3 regions of the Aerococcus urinae genome follow, and region 2 is predicted to be linked to each of the others. Evidence: riboswitches for the same ligand, from Rfam matches in the RefSeq annotation. Region 2 holds a riboswitch; each other region holds the start of a gene.
The links. A riboswitch is a leader RNA that binds a small molecule or an ion and turns the genes downstream of it on or off. The one in region 2 is predicted to bind thiamine pyrophosphate.

Region 1 (4,236 bases), 390 kb from region 2:
TACAGCAAGGTTACAAGGCGACAGAAATGTTTCAGAAAATCCTTTTAAAATGTCAAAGTAATTAAAGGGCCTTAACAAGTCAGAAAATCCCTTTTCTTCGTCTGGAAGCCATGATAGTATATTTCATGTCGACGAGGGAAAGACCTCGTTGAGAGATAAAAATGAATCTGAATGATTAAGATGCTTAATCATATTAAATAGAAAAAAGAATGAACTTTGCACATAAGAAAGGATTTTTATTACACATGAATATGAAGAAAGTTTTAGTAGGTACCTCAATCGCTTTATCAGCCTTAGTAAGTTTTGCTGCTGGGGAAACGACTGAAGCACACGCAGCTGAATGGCAAGCACGTTCAGTTGAAGAAATCAAAGCTGACTTCCAAAAATTAGATGACAACGAAAAAGTTTATGTCATTAAATCTGGTGACACCTTAAACGCTATTGCTCAAGCAGCAGACGTGAACACCAAAGAACTAGCTGAAATCAACAACATCGAAAATGCTAACTTAATCTTCCCAGGAACTAAATTAACCTTCAAATCTGACCAATCAGGTAAGGTTAATGAAGTTGAAGTAGAAAAACAAGGTCAAGCAGCTCAAGTTTACACCGTCGATGAAACTGCTGGTCAAACCTACCAAGCACCTGCAACTGTTCAAGCTGCACCAGCTGCTGCTCCAGCACCTGCACCTGCACCAGCTCCAGCACAAAGCGCTTACACTGGTTCTTCTTCATCCGCTAAAGAAATCATTGCTCAACGTGAATCTGGTGGTTCATACTCAGCAACTAACGGCCAATACATCGGACGTTACCAATTAAGCGCTTCTTACTTAAATGGTGACTACTCCCCAGCTAACCAAGAACGTGTGGCTGACCAATACGTAGCCGGTCGTTACGGTTCATGGGACAACGCTCTAGCATTCTGGAACGCTAACGGTTGGTACTAAGATAGAAAAAGAGTGTGACAATCGCGTCAAAGAGCAAGACCGCTGGAAGAAAAAGGCGTTTAAATTCTCAAAGAGAATTTAGCGCCTTTTTCTGAAGCGGACGCTTGCTCTGCGCTTGGAACACGTTTCAAAAGAGTGTGACAAAAGTCAAAGGAGCCCTGAACCACTGGAACAAACTATGGAAGATAGGCGAAAGCCTATCGCACATAGTTCGTGAAGTGGACGTCAGGGCTGACTTTTGGAACACGTTTCAAAAGAGTGTGAGACTTTTGTCCCAGACTCCTCAATCAACTCCGGCTCCCTGGGCTGGAGTTTTTTATTTATCTTAGCTTTTAAAGGGGGCCTAAGTGGTCAGCCTTGAATAGGTAAGCGGTTTCTGCTATAGTTAGAAAGTACTCACAAGAGGTGCTTTTGCTGAGATAGGTGGAAACCTGGACTCTTTGAACCTGAGAAAGTTAAAACTTGCGTAGGGATGTGAGAATTCAAATATCGTTGTACGGTATAGCCAAGCTTTGGTAAAGCCTAACGATAAGAAGTCCTGCAAAGTACAATCAGTGGAGTATACTTTGCAGGACTTTTTTTCTGTCTAGAAATAAAAGACCTGCAGGTAAAATATGCAGTCTGAACAGAATAAGAGAGATGAGTAAATGCCTAAAAAAACAACCATTCCCTTTGCCAAATATAGTCAGCAGATCAAGGCCAAGGCCCCGCTGGTCCAAGTCTTGAATAATTATGTCACCATCCATGATGTAGCCAATGTGATCCTAGCCAGTGGCGGGCGTCCCGTAATGACCGATAACCTACCTAATAGTCAGGATGTGGTCAAGACGGCTGACCTCTTGCTCATAAATGCCGCTAGCCCTAGGCCTAACCAGGAATTATTAGACCTCGCTGCCACAGCGAAAAATGATCAGCATCCCGTGGTCTTAGACCCAGTGGGAGTTGCAGCTATGCCGTCTAAATTAAAGCTCTGCCAAGATCTGATTGACCAAGGTCTAGTGACTGCGGTAAAGGGGAATGCTTCGGAAATTCGTAGCCTCCTCTTTGAAAGAAGCCAAGGATCAGGGGTCGACTTGGGGCCTGGAGACGAGGTGACCTTGGCTAACCTGGCTGATTTTGCCCCGGCCTTTAAAGCTTATGCCCTAGAAAAAGGGATTATCCTAGCCATGTCAGGCCCGATTGACTTAGTAACTGATGGCGAACGGCTGGCAGTCATTGAAAATGGTCACCCCTGGATGGCTTCTTATACGGGATCAGGTTGCCAGTTAAGCGGCGTCTTAGCCAGCTTTTTAGCTGGTAATCCGGGAGAAGATCTTTTTTACCTGACGACGGCGGCCATGGTTAGCTATGGGGTGGCGGGAGAAATCGCTGCCCAAGTGCTCCAGCCTTATGAGGGCAATGCTACTTATTCCAACCGAGTCATTGACCAGGTCTTCTTATTAGAGGCCAAAGAATTAGAAAGGAGAGCCAAGTATGCCATTCAATAAAAATGATTTATTGGTCTATGCTATTACCCCCGACCGCTTTGACCATGATGAATTAATCCGGCAAGTCAAGGAGGTCTTAACGGGCGGGGCCACGATCTTACAATTACGTCTGAAGGACCATCCCTTTAAAGACCAGGAGGAAAAGCTGGATCTGACCAAAACAATCAAAGCGCTCTGCCAAGATGCAGGTGTCCCCTTTATTATTGATGATGACTATGAGCTGGCCTTGGCGGTGGATGCTGATGGCCTCCACGTCGGAGCAGATGACCTGCCAGTCGACCAGGCTAGACAACTGCTAGGTCCTGATAAGATCATCGGGGCTTCGGCTAAGAGTTTGGAGGCCGCCCTAAAAGCCCAAGCAGCTGGTGCAGACTATTTGGGAGTTGGCGCCCTCTATCCGACCCAGTCTAAGGCCAATGCCCAAGGAACTAGTCTGACTACCCTGAGAGCGATTGCCCAAGGGGTCAATATTCCTATCGTAGGCATTGGCGGGATTAATTTAGATAATATGGCTAATTTACGTGACCAGGGTCTGGCTGGGGTGGCTCTGATTTCCGCCTTATTTAAGGCGGAAGCCCCCTACCAAGCGACTCAAGCCATCCGTAAAGCTGCTGAAAAGCTTTTTAAGCTCCAAGCCGTCCTCACCATTGCCGGCTCAGATTCCAGTGGGGGAGCGGGTATTCAAGCGGACCTCAAGACCATGCAGGCCAATGGAGTCTTTGGCATGAGTGCTATTACTTCAGTGACCGCCCAAAATACTAGGGGTGTGACCGGGGTCTATGACCTCAGTCCAGAGGCCTTGGCTAGCCAACTCCAAGCGGTCTTTGAGGATATTCCCCCGGCTGCTGTCAAGATTGGCATGGTTTCCCAGGTGGACTTAGTGGAAGAAATTGCTAAGGCCCTCAAAAACTACCAAGCTAAAAACATTGTGGTAGACCCCGTTATGGTAGCCACTAGTGGATCGAACTTGATCCAAGACCAAGCAGTTCAAGTCTTAGCAGACCAGGTATTTCCCCTAGCCAGCTTAATTACGCCCAATATTCCTGAAAGCCAGGTCTTAGCGGGACAAGAAATCCATTCGGCAAAGGATATGGAAGCGGCCGCTAAAAAAATTAGCCAGACCTACCAAGTCGCGGTCCTCTGTAAGGGTGGGCACCGGGTTAATGATGCTAACGATGTCCTGGTGACTCCTGTTGGCGAAGTCCACTGGTTCCAAGGCGACCGGGTCGATAACCCCAATACCCATGGCACCGGCTGTACGCTATCCAGTGCCATTGCCAGCAACCTAGCCAAGGGTGATGACTTAGTCACTGCCATCGCCCGGGCCAAAACTTATCTCAGCCTAGCTCTTAAAGATCAATTAGATCTAGGTCAGGGGAGTGGGCCCTTGAACCATGGCTTTGGCCTCTTGACTTATTACCCTAGTGACCATTAATTTGCTTTAGCTTCCCTTAGCCAATAGTTTTTAGTCTTTAAACCCTTCCAGGCTAGAACCACTAAGGGAAGAGTATCTGTACACCGATAAGGGTCATGATAGCTTGTCATGGCCTTTTTTTTATATTTAGAAAAGGGTCTATCTGTTTTTAAAAAAGGATATCTTTATCTAACATTGTGAAAATAAACACATATTTTCTCTTTTTAATTAAAATATAAAAATATTCTTTTAAATCTTGTAAGCGATTACAAGGTTAAGTTACTAATGTTTCAGTAATTGTAAGCGGTTGTGGGTAAAAAGAAAAACAAAAAATAACTTGCTTTTTAATTGTGAATAATTTAACATAATAGCCATAAAGATGAAAGTCATT
Region 2 (4,236 bases):
GATGCAATAGAGATTATCATCGACTATTTGATCGTCAGTTAAGAGGACAAAAACTTGCCGAAATTCATCAAAATCTATCCGGTTGTCATTGCCTAATATGCTGAGGGCCTGTGTTGTGACATGGATTTGACCGATATGCGTTTCAAGGACCTCATCAAAGTTTTCAAAAGTAGGCGCATTGGTTTGTAAGACCAAACTCCGATAGGCTCTGTGGCTGGTATGACCTGTTTCATCGGAGGTTGTTAGGCAAATATTATGGAAACGATCTAAGTTTTGTAACTGTTGTATGGCTTTCTGGGTGAAAAATAACTTCATGGCATATCCTCCTCACAACAACTCTTATAAGGATGATTATATCAGAATTCGTGAGCAGTTTAGTCGGAAAAGCCTAAAAATAATTTTTAAAACGTTTTCATACTTCACCAGTCGCTACTGAGAAAACGGAGACAGTCGGGGAGGTGTTTGGCCCAGTAATATTCATTATGCTCTTCATCCACATAGATGTTGAAGTCAATATTTTCTACTGGAATCCCTCCTGCGATAAGCAAAGCTTGGTAGTGGAGGGAAGCGTCGATATAGGCTTGGGCCATATTGCCTTGGATAAAGAGACGATCGGTATCATCGCCTTCTTTGCTGCCGACTTGGAGGTAGATTTTTTGCTCGGGGTCTAAGCTTTGTGACTTGAGATAGCGATCAAAGGGTTCTTGAACGATCCATTGGGCTAGGGAAAAAATCCCCAAGCGGCCAATCTGATCGGCATACTTAATTCCCATATAGGCGGTAATATTGGCCCCAAAAGAAGACCCAATCATGGCCGTATGGTTTTTATCGGTTTTAGTCCGATAGGTCTGGTCGATAAAGGGTTTAACCACCTTCATAATGAAGTCACTAAAATCATTGCCTAAACCCCCCAAGGGCCTTGCCTTAGGGTCACTAGGATTTTCAAAGCTCCAAGCATTATAATCATCCGAGCGAGTTTGAGGGTCATTGTCGATCCCGACCACAATCATCTTGGCTAAATCGGGATTACGCTTGAGGGTAGGGATGACCTTCCAGGAATAGCCTAGGAAGGACTCCTTACTATAAAAGACATTTTGTCCGTCATGCATGTAAACAACTGGATAGGACGCGGATTCCTGCTGGTAATTTTTAGGGAGTAGGACTCGCACCCGCCGCTTCTTGCCGGAATAGGGCAAGCTTAAGTAGTGGGTTTTCATTTTTAGATAATAATAATCGGCATTGAACATGATTTACCTCCGCTTAATGTGCTACTAGCATACTTGACCCAGGGGGATTAAGCAAGCGCAATCCCCCTGAAGGTGCTCAAGGTTAAGAAATAATTGCAGACTTCACAATATTTCGCTACAATGATGTGTAGAATAAAGGATAAGGGGGAGATGCCTTGGCAACAGAAGTCGAGCTTCTCAACGAAGCAGAAATGAAGCGCGCCTTAACGCGAATGAGCTATGAGATTTTGGAGCGCAACCATGGTACCGCTAATTTAGCCATCGTAGGGATTAAAACCCGCGGAGCAATTATTGCTAACCGGATTAAGGACCGCATCAACCAGTTAGAAGAGGCTGATGTCTTTTATGGGGAATTGGATGTTCGTGCTTACCGTGATGACCTCGACCAGGAAAAGGATCAGTTGGTCAAAGACTTATCCCAGTTGGACTTTGATGTGAATGGTAAACACATCTTTATCTGTGATGATGTCCTCATGACTGGTCGGACCATTCGGGCGACGATGGATGCCTTGATGGATCATGGGCGTCCAAGCAAGATCTCTTTAGTCACACTTATTGACCGGGGCCACCGGGAATTACCGATTCGTGCTGATATTGTTGGTAAAAACATTCCCACTTCCCGGCAAGAGAAAATTCGGGTGAAGATGCGGGAACTCGACAGTAAGGATGCAGTATATATAATTAAATAGTTGCTACTAGGGGAGCCTTTATGGCTGAGATGTATTTTACAGACCCTTTGAACTTGAGACTAGGTAATACTAGCGGAAGAAAGTGCACAAAAACAGGTAAGAGGCATTTTCTCTTACCTGTTTTTTGCTAGGAAAGGACTTTATAATTATGGGACAAAGTAAACAAGTAAGAGTTTTATTAGAAGTTGCTATGGTAGCGGTCTTGGCTTATTTATTAGGTCTATTACCGACCACCAATGGAGTAGGTATTGGGGTAAACTTAGGGGTTATTCCCATTTATTTGATCTCTTTAAGACGTGGGATAAAGAGCGGTTTTGCTGCCGGTTTCCTGTTTGGGCTTTTGCAATTAATCACTGGTCAAGCCACCATTCTAACCCCTTTCCAAGTTTTCCTTGAATACTTCTTCGCCTTTATGTTAGCAGGCTTAACGGGACTCTTAGCTAGTCGGGTCAAGAAAGCAGGGCTAGAAGGAGATAAAAAAGGGCTTTGGATCGGTATCTTTTCAGCGACCTTTATTGGGATGGTGGCCCAATACTTTATCCATTGGTATGCCGGCTATGCCTTCTGGTCTTCTTATGCCCCAGAAGGGATGAATGCTTGGTGGTATACGACCATTGTCAATGTACCTACCGGTTTCTTTACCTGGCTAGTAGGGGCTTTAGTGGTGGCTTTATTATTTAATAATGCCCCCAGGCTCTTAAATCCAGAAGATTAAAGAGCAATTTTAACAATTGCTTAGATGGAATTATTGTTCTGAGACGTCCTTTGAGAGGGCGTCTTTTTATTGACTGAGACTGATTTTTTGACAAAAAGAAAGATTTTATGGAATTGTTGGCGCGCAAACACTTTAATAAGAAAGCGTTTGCTATAATATTTTGTGAAAAGGATAACTAAAGTTAAAGCCTAGCTGAAAGCTTTCTCTCTTTTTTTAGTTAAGTATGTGAAGTTATGAACTATATTTTTTACCCAAAGTGAGAAGGCTATAACGACCAATAAGTAATAGAGGATTTAAGAAAAATATTGGAAAGGAGTGTTCAATGTGTTTGTTCTTCGTTTCTTACTGGCAATGCTTATTGCTTATTTTGCCGGAGAACTGGCTAAGAAAATCAAATTCCCAGCCATCATTGGTTGGTTGATTGTGGCCATGTTTCTCGGAGAGCACGGGCTAAACCTTTTAAGCCCTGAACTAATTTCAACCAAGGTCTATCAATCACTGATGGTACTTATGCAAATTCTAGTGGGGTCGATGGTGGGCTATAAGTTAGTTTACCGTGACATCAAGGATTCCATCAGTAAAGTCTTCGCCATGGGAATATCTGACCTGGTGGTAACCTTTGCAGTGGTGACGGGATCTTTTGCCCTTATTCTTCACCTCTTAGGTCTACCCATCATTGCTGCCTTACTCTTTGGGGGGATCGCTATTGCGACTGCACCGGCACCTCCAGTCTCAGTGGTGGAACAGTATGATTGTTCCGGCCCCTTATCTGATTCAGTGCCATCGATGACGGCTTTTAACTCAGTGATGGTTAACATTGTCTTCTTCCCCCTAGTATCGATTATTGGAGCGGTCTTAAACGAAAGTTCCACTTCCGTCTTGGGCTCATTACTGATTATGATCTTAGCTCCGATTCTCTTGGGTGGGGTAATCGGACTGGTCGCAGGGAAATTAGTAGGAAAAGGCGCTTCCAAACAGCAAAGCTTCCTTATCTATTTGTTCTCCATGCTAGTCATTTATGCCTTAGATAATTATTTGAACTGGCATGTCTTCACTGAAACTCAGATGATGTCCTTATTAGCCGGGATCGCGGGCTCATGCGCCTTTATGAACGTGGTGGATCCTGAGAAAGTACCGAGCTTGCAAATGGATCTCGGCCCAGTTCACTCTTATGCCTTAATGATTTTCATTGTCAACCTATCGATTCACCTGAATCCAGCAGCCCTATTTGACGGTGGCATGCTAATGGTGGCCTATATCTTGATTAGGGCTTTAGGCAAATACTTGGGTTGTTATCTGGGTGCCAAAATCAGTCATGCCCCCAAGGTCGTTGAAAAGTATATGGGAATCATTATGATGCCTCACTCGGGGGTCTCGATTATGTTTGCTGGGATTGCTGCCTATAATTTGATGGGGGTTTACCCTGAGTTAGCTAATCTCTTACAGATCACAATTTCAGCCGCTGCCCTAATCATTGAAATTATTTCTCTCCCCCTAGCCGGCATGGTTTATCGAAAACTCGGCGAAGCGGGCAAGGAGAAAGAAAAATTGGCAAGGCAAGAAGACTTACTGCCTAGCTAAGTGA
Region 3 (4,236 bases), 450 kb from region 2:
GTTAAAGCTCATCTTTCTTCCTCCTCACGCAAAAAGACAAAAAAGAATATGGCAATAATAATTAACATTGCTGGAATCAAGAAGCTGTTGGGCCCAACAATCAATAAACAAATTATTCCAGTGGCTAGAGCAATAATTTGTGGTCTATGGTTAGCACTTTGCTGCCATTGGTCGACAAAAATACTTATAAATAATGCCGTTAAAATAAACTCAATTCCTCTTAAGCTGAAACTGATAAAATTCCCTAAGAAAATCCCCAGAACTGTTCCAACAATCCAGTAAAGCTGGTCGAGTAAACTGATCAAAAAGTAGACCCAAGACTTATCAATATGATCGGGAACATTAACCGAAGCTGTCAGCGAGAAAGTTTCATCAGACAAAGCAAAAATGCTATAGTATTTTTTCCACCCTAGGGACTGATAACTTTCTAACAGGGTAATGCCATAAAACATGTGTCTCGCATTCACCATAACAGCTAGCATAAAAGCGGCAAAGGGATCATAGGCTCCCAACAAGACATTAATACCGGCAAATTGAATCGAGCCCCCATAAATAATTAGGCTCATTAAGAGGGTTAATAAGGGGTGAATGCCTGAACTTGTCGCTAATAAACCAAAAGATAGTGACAAGAATAAGTACCCCATCATAATCGGGATGGTTTTGGGGAAGGCAAACTTAAGCGCTTCTTTCATTTCCAGACCTCTTTTCTATATTAATTGATTCTATCTTACAGGATAATATAGTTATAAGAGAAAATAAATCACAGATAACTTATCCAGTCATGATCTTTTTCAATCAGTCCTGATAGCTTTAGCTTATTTAGCCAATAAGAAAAAACTGGGACAAATTCCCAGTTCACATTATTAAGTAGAAATATATAGTTAAGAATAGACCTCTTCTTTTAAAACAGCTATATTAGGATAGTTTCTCAATTGGCCCTTATAGTCTAGACCATAACCGACCACAAACTTATCCGGAATTTCAAAGCCGATCCAATCTGCTTGAAAATCCTTTTTGCGTCGACTCGGTTTATCCAATAAAGAAACAGTTTTTATGGAAGCTGCCTGGCGGGATTTTAAGACCTTATACAGATAGCTTAAGGTTCTCCCGGTATCTACGATATCTTCAACAAATAATATATGACGCCCTTTTGCAGGGACCGATAAATCCTTTATTATTTTTACTTCGCCACTGGATTCAAAGGCATCGCCGTAACTAGAAACATCCATAAAGTCAATTTCAAGAAGGATATCCATTTGTTTCATTAAATCAGCCATAAAGGGCATGCCCCCCTTTAAGACACAAACCAGTAAAGGATTCTTATCCTGATACTCTTGGGCAATATCCTTGGCTAATTCTTCGATACGTTTTAATAATTCCGCTTGGGGAATAAGTATTTCTTCCATTAAATTATCCATTAAAAAAGCTCCTAATTCTCTAATCTCTTATTCACTCTTGTGATCTTATAATAACAGATAAAAGTTAAAGGCGCAGAAAAAGTTGAGTACTTTAGCTTTAACTGTGGCTAATTTAAGCCTTTTTCTTAGAAGAATCATAAACATTGATCCCTAGGCGTTTTTGCATTTTATAAAGCAAACCGGTTTGACGTAAGGTGACTAAGAAGAAATAAGCTAAGACACCACCAATAATTGTGGCAACTAGAAAACTAGGCACATAGAAGAGCCAAGTAATCCCTGTTTTTCCCAATAGAAGTGCCATTACTGGATAGGAAGCAATGGCCCCGATTATCCCTGTGCCGATAATTTCACCAAGCACACAAGCAAGGATAGAGCCATTAAAGAGACGATATAGTATTCCCGAAAGCACAGCACCAAAAACTTGGCCAGTGAGCGCTAACGGAGGTACCGAAAAAAGACTCATCCGGATAATTGCAGTCAGAATTGCATTTAACAAACTATACCAAGGGCCCAATAAAACCGAACAAACCACATTAACAAAGTGGGCGGTAGGGGCAAAGCCCTCTACTCGAAAGATCGGAGAAATAACCACCCCAATGGCCACAAACATTGCTACCGTTACTAAAATCAATGGACTTGATTTCCTATTCATAAAATTCCCTCCTAAAAGATAAAGGAGAGCACAAAAAAAGACTACCTACGCAAGCATTACCTTGATCAGGTTAAAGGGTCGATATAAATCCTCTCAGCCGTGGCTCCCCTAATTAATAGTATTTTACTTACTCATCATATGTCATAAATAAAAATTAAACAAGCCTTTTCAACTATTTTTTAAAAGCGACTCAATAAAGGCATTTCTTAAAACGATTGTCTTTTATTGCTAGGGCTTTTTAATGTTCTGGTGCATGGTAAATATAAATGCTCTCATCATAAATCCCCATACGGGTAAAAGTCTGATGGGTAATAATAGAAATCGCCAAAGGCACTACTACGTAGGTAAGGCAGAGAACTAGAATATTAACCAATGCATTACCATCCATAAAGTAATAGGCGTTGATTGGTCCGGATAAACCAGTGATACCAAAGCCCGCTGATTCTGTTGTCCCCTGAATATTAAATAAATAACCAAAGAAACCAACTACCCCTGCATTAATCACAATAGGCAAGGTCATTTTTAGGTTTTGTAAGTAATTGGCCATAAATAATTTTGGCCCAGCAAATAATAATGAAAAAGTAATCCCATTACTGTTAACTCGTGAAGAGGCATAGAGAAATGTAAATACAACAGCTACAATCCCTAAGTTAGCTGCACCAGCCGCTAGACCACTAATGGATACCGCGTAAGCGATAGCAACACTGGATAGAGGCGTAACGATGATAATGGCAAAGGCAATAGCGATTAATATTGCCATAATTAATGGTTGGATCTTTGTAAGATGAGCAATCCCCTGGCCTAAAAGTAAAGTCAGTTGACTAACCAGAGGTAGGATTAAGCGACCGATAAAACCAGGTAAAATTCCACCCAATAAAGGAAGAATCACAATATTGAGACTTTGCCAGCGATTGTTATAAAGTTTAATGAAAATAGCAGCAATAAATACGGTAATAATCGTGTTTATTAAGTCTCCTGTTCCCTTGAGCGCCCAAGCGCCATCAACTAAGCGAGCTGCCCCACTTCCTAAAAACGCAGCTCCTGCCATAGCAGCAATCTCCATGCCTTTCATATTTAATTGCAAGGCAGCAAAGAGTCCCACTAAAAAGGGAACAGCAAATTGAAAGGCCTGGATTGAGCCGGCAAAGTCAGCCAAAATTCCGGGTGAACTGAGCCAAGATCGGGTCAAAGCGCCCAGTATAGCACTAGGAATTAAACCAATAACAATACCAGTTGACGCCCCATTTAAAACTTGGTTAAAAATATCCTTAATTTTTAAATTCTGCATTAATTAACCTTCTTTCTTTAAAGTATTTTTAACATCTTATCATGAAAACATGATAAAATCTTGAAATTTTCAACAAATGCCTGAATATATAAAAAGATTATTTATTTTTATATTATTAGTTAACATTAAAAAGGCAGCTCTGGGCTGCCCTAATTCACATGCTACAGTTCTTATAGATATAGGCCAATACTTCTTACATAAGAAAGCGATACGCTAGGTCACCCGACTGGTCTCTTTTACAAGGATTTTTAAGCTACCTGGTCGTTTGCGGCAGGTCAGACCTTTTAACATTGCTTTGACTTTCTTCTCTTCTTGACCTCTTCTAAATTCCTCTAGTCTGGCTATTTATCTTTCATTTGTTCTAAATAATTTTATTCACTATCCTTTTAAACGCGCCTTCAATTCCTCACTGTCCATTCCCAAGGCAGCAGCCATTTCATCGTTTACCTTAATGACCATGTCCTTAGACATTTCTACTGGAATGTCCGCAGGTTTTTTATCTCCTTTAAGGATATCAACAGCCATATTTCCAGTTTGTTGACCTAATTTATAGTAGTCTACCCCATAGGCACATAGAGACCCTTCGATAGCGGCATCGAAAGCGGCTACTGACGGCGTCTTAGTTTCCATTAGGACCTTTCCAATGGTTTGAATGGTATTAGCAATGGTGTTATCTGTTGGAAGGTAGATGCCATCAACTTTTTCAGCTAAGATTTTAGTCGCTTGTTGCACATCGTTAGTTGACGTCACTGTCATACTTTCGACTTTTAAGCCCTTGGACTCAATATATTCCTTGGCTTGTTCATATTGAACTTGCGCGTTCATTTCACTTGAATTATACAAGATACCAATTGTTTTTATACTTGGATCAGCCTTTA

Region 1: it holds a riboswitch for thiamine pyrophosphate, as region 2 does, so the genes downstream of both, AWM73_RS00160 (hydroxyethylthiazole kinase) here and thiT (energy-coupled thiamine transporter ThiT) in region 2, are expected to answer to the same signal.
Region 3: it holds a riboswitch for thiamine pyrophosphate, as region 2 does, so the genes downstream of both, thiW (energy coupling factor transporter S component ThiW) here and thiT (energy-coupled thiamine transporter ThiT) in region 2, are expected to answer to the same signal.

What each region holds. Positions count from the first base shown of each region.
Region 1 is NZ_CP014161.1:23,897-28,132, forward strand. It holds gene apf (aggregation-promoting factor) at 246-944, shown strand; TPP riboswitch at 1,336-1,434, shown strand; gene AWM73_RS00160 (hydroxyethylthiazole kinase) at 1,592-2,431, shown strand; gene thiD (bifunctional hydroxymethylpyrimidine kinase/phosphomethylpyrimidine kinase) at 2,418-3,866, shown strand.
Region 2 is NZ_CP014161.1:417,180-421,415, forward strand. It holds gene AWM73_RS01865 (iron-sulfur cluster biosynthesis family protein) at 1-315, opposite strand, end outside; gene AWM73_RS01870 (alpha/beta hydrolase) at 420-1,247, opposite strand; gene pyrR (bifunctional pyr operon transcriptional regulator/uracil phosphoribosyltransferase PyrR) at 1,403-1,936, shown strand; TPP riboswitch at 1,935-2,034, shown strand; gene thiT (energy-coupled thiamine transporter ThiT) at 2,085-2,651, shown strand; gene AWM73_RS01885 (cation:proton antiporter) at 2,976-4,232, shown strand.
Region 3 is NZ_CP014161.1:868,435-872,670, reverse strand. It holds gene AWM73_RS04070 (branched-chain amino acid transporter permease) at 1-12, opposite strand, end outside; gene AWM73_RS04065 (AzlC family ABC transporter permease) at 9-692, opposite strand; gene hpt (hypoxanthine phosphoribosyltransferase) at 882-1,418, opposite strand; gene thiW (energy coupling factor transporter S component ThiW) at 1,531-2,070, opposite strand; TPP riboswitch at 2,096-2,190, opposite strand; gene AWM73_RS04050 (PTS transporter subunit IIC) at 2,309-3,358, opposite strand; gene AWM73_RS04045 (ABC transporter substrate-binding protein) at 3,737-4,236, opposite strand, start outside.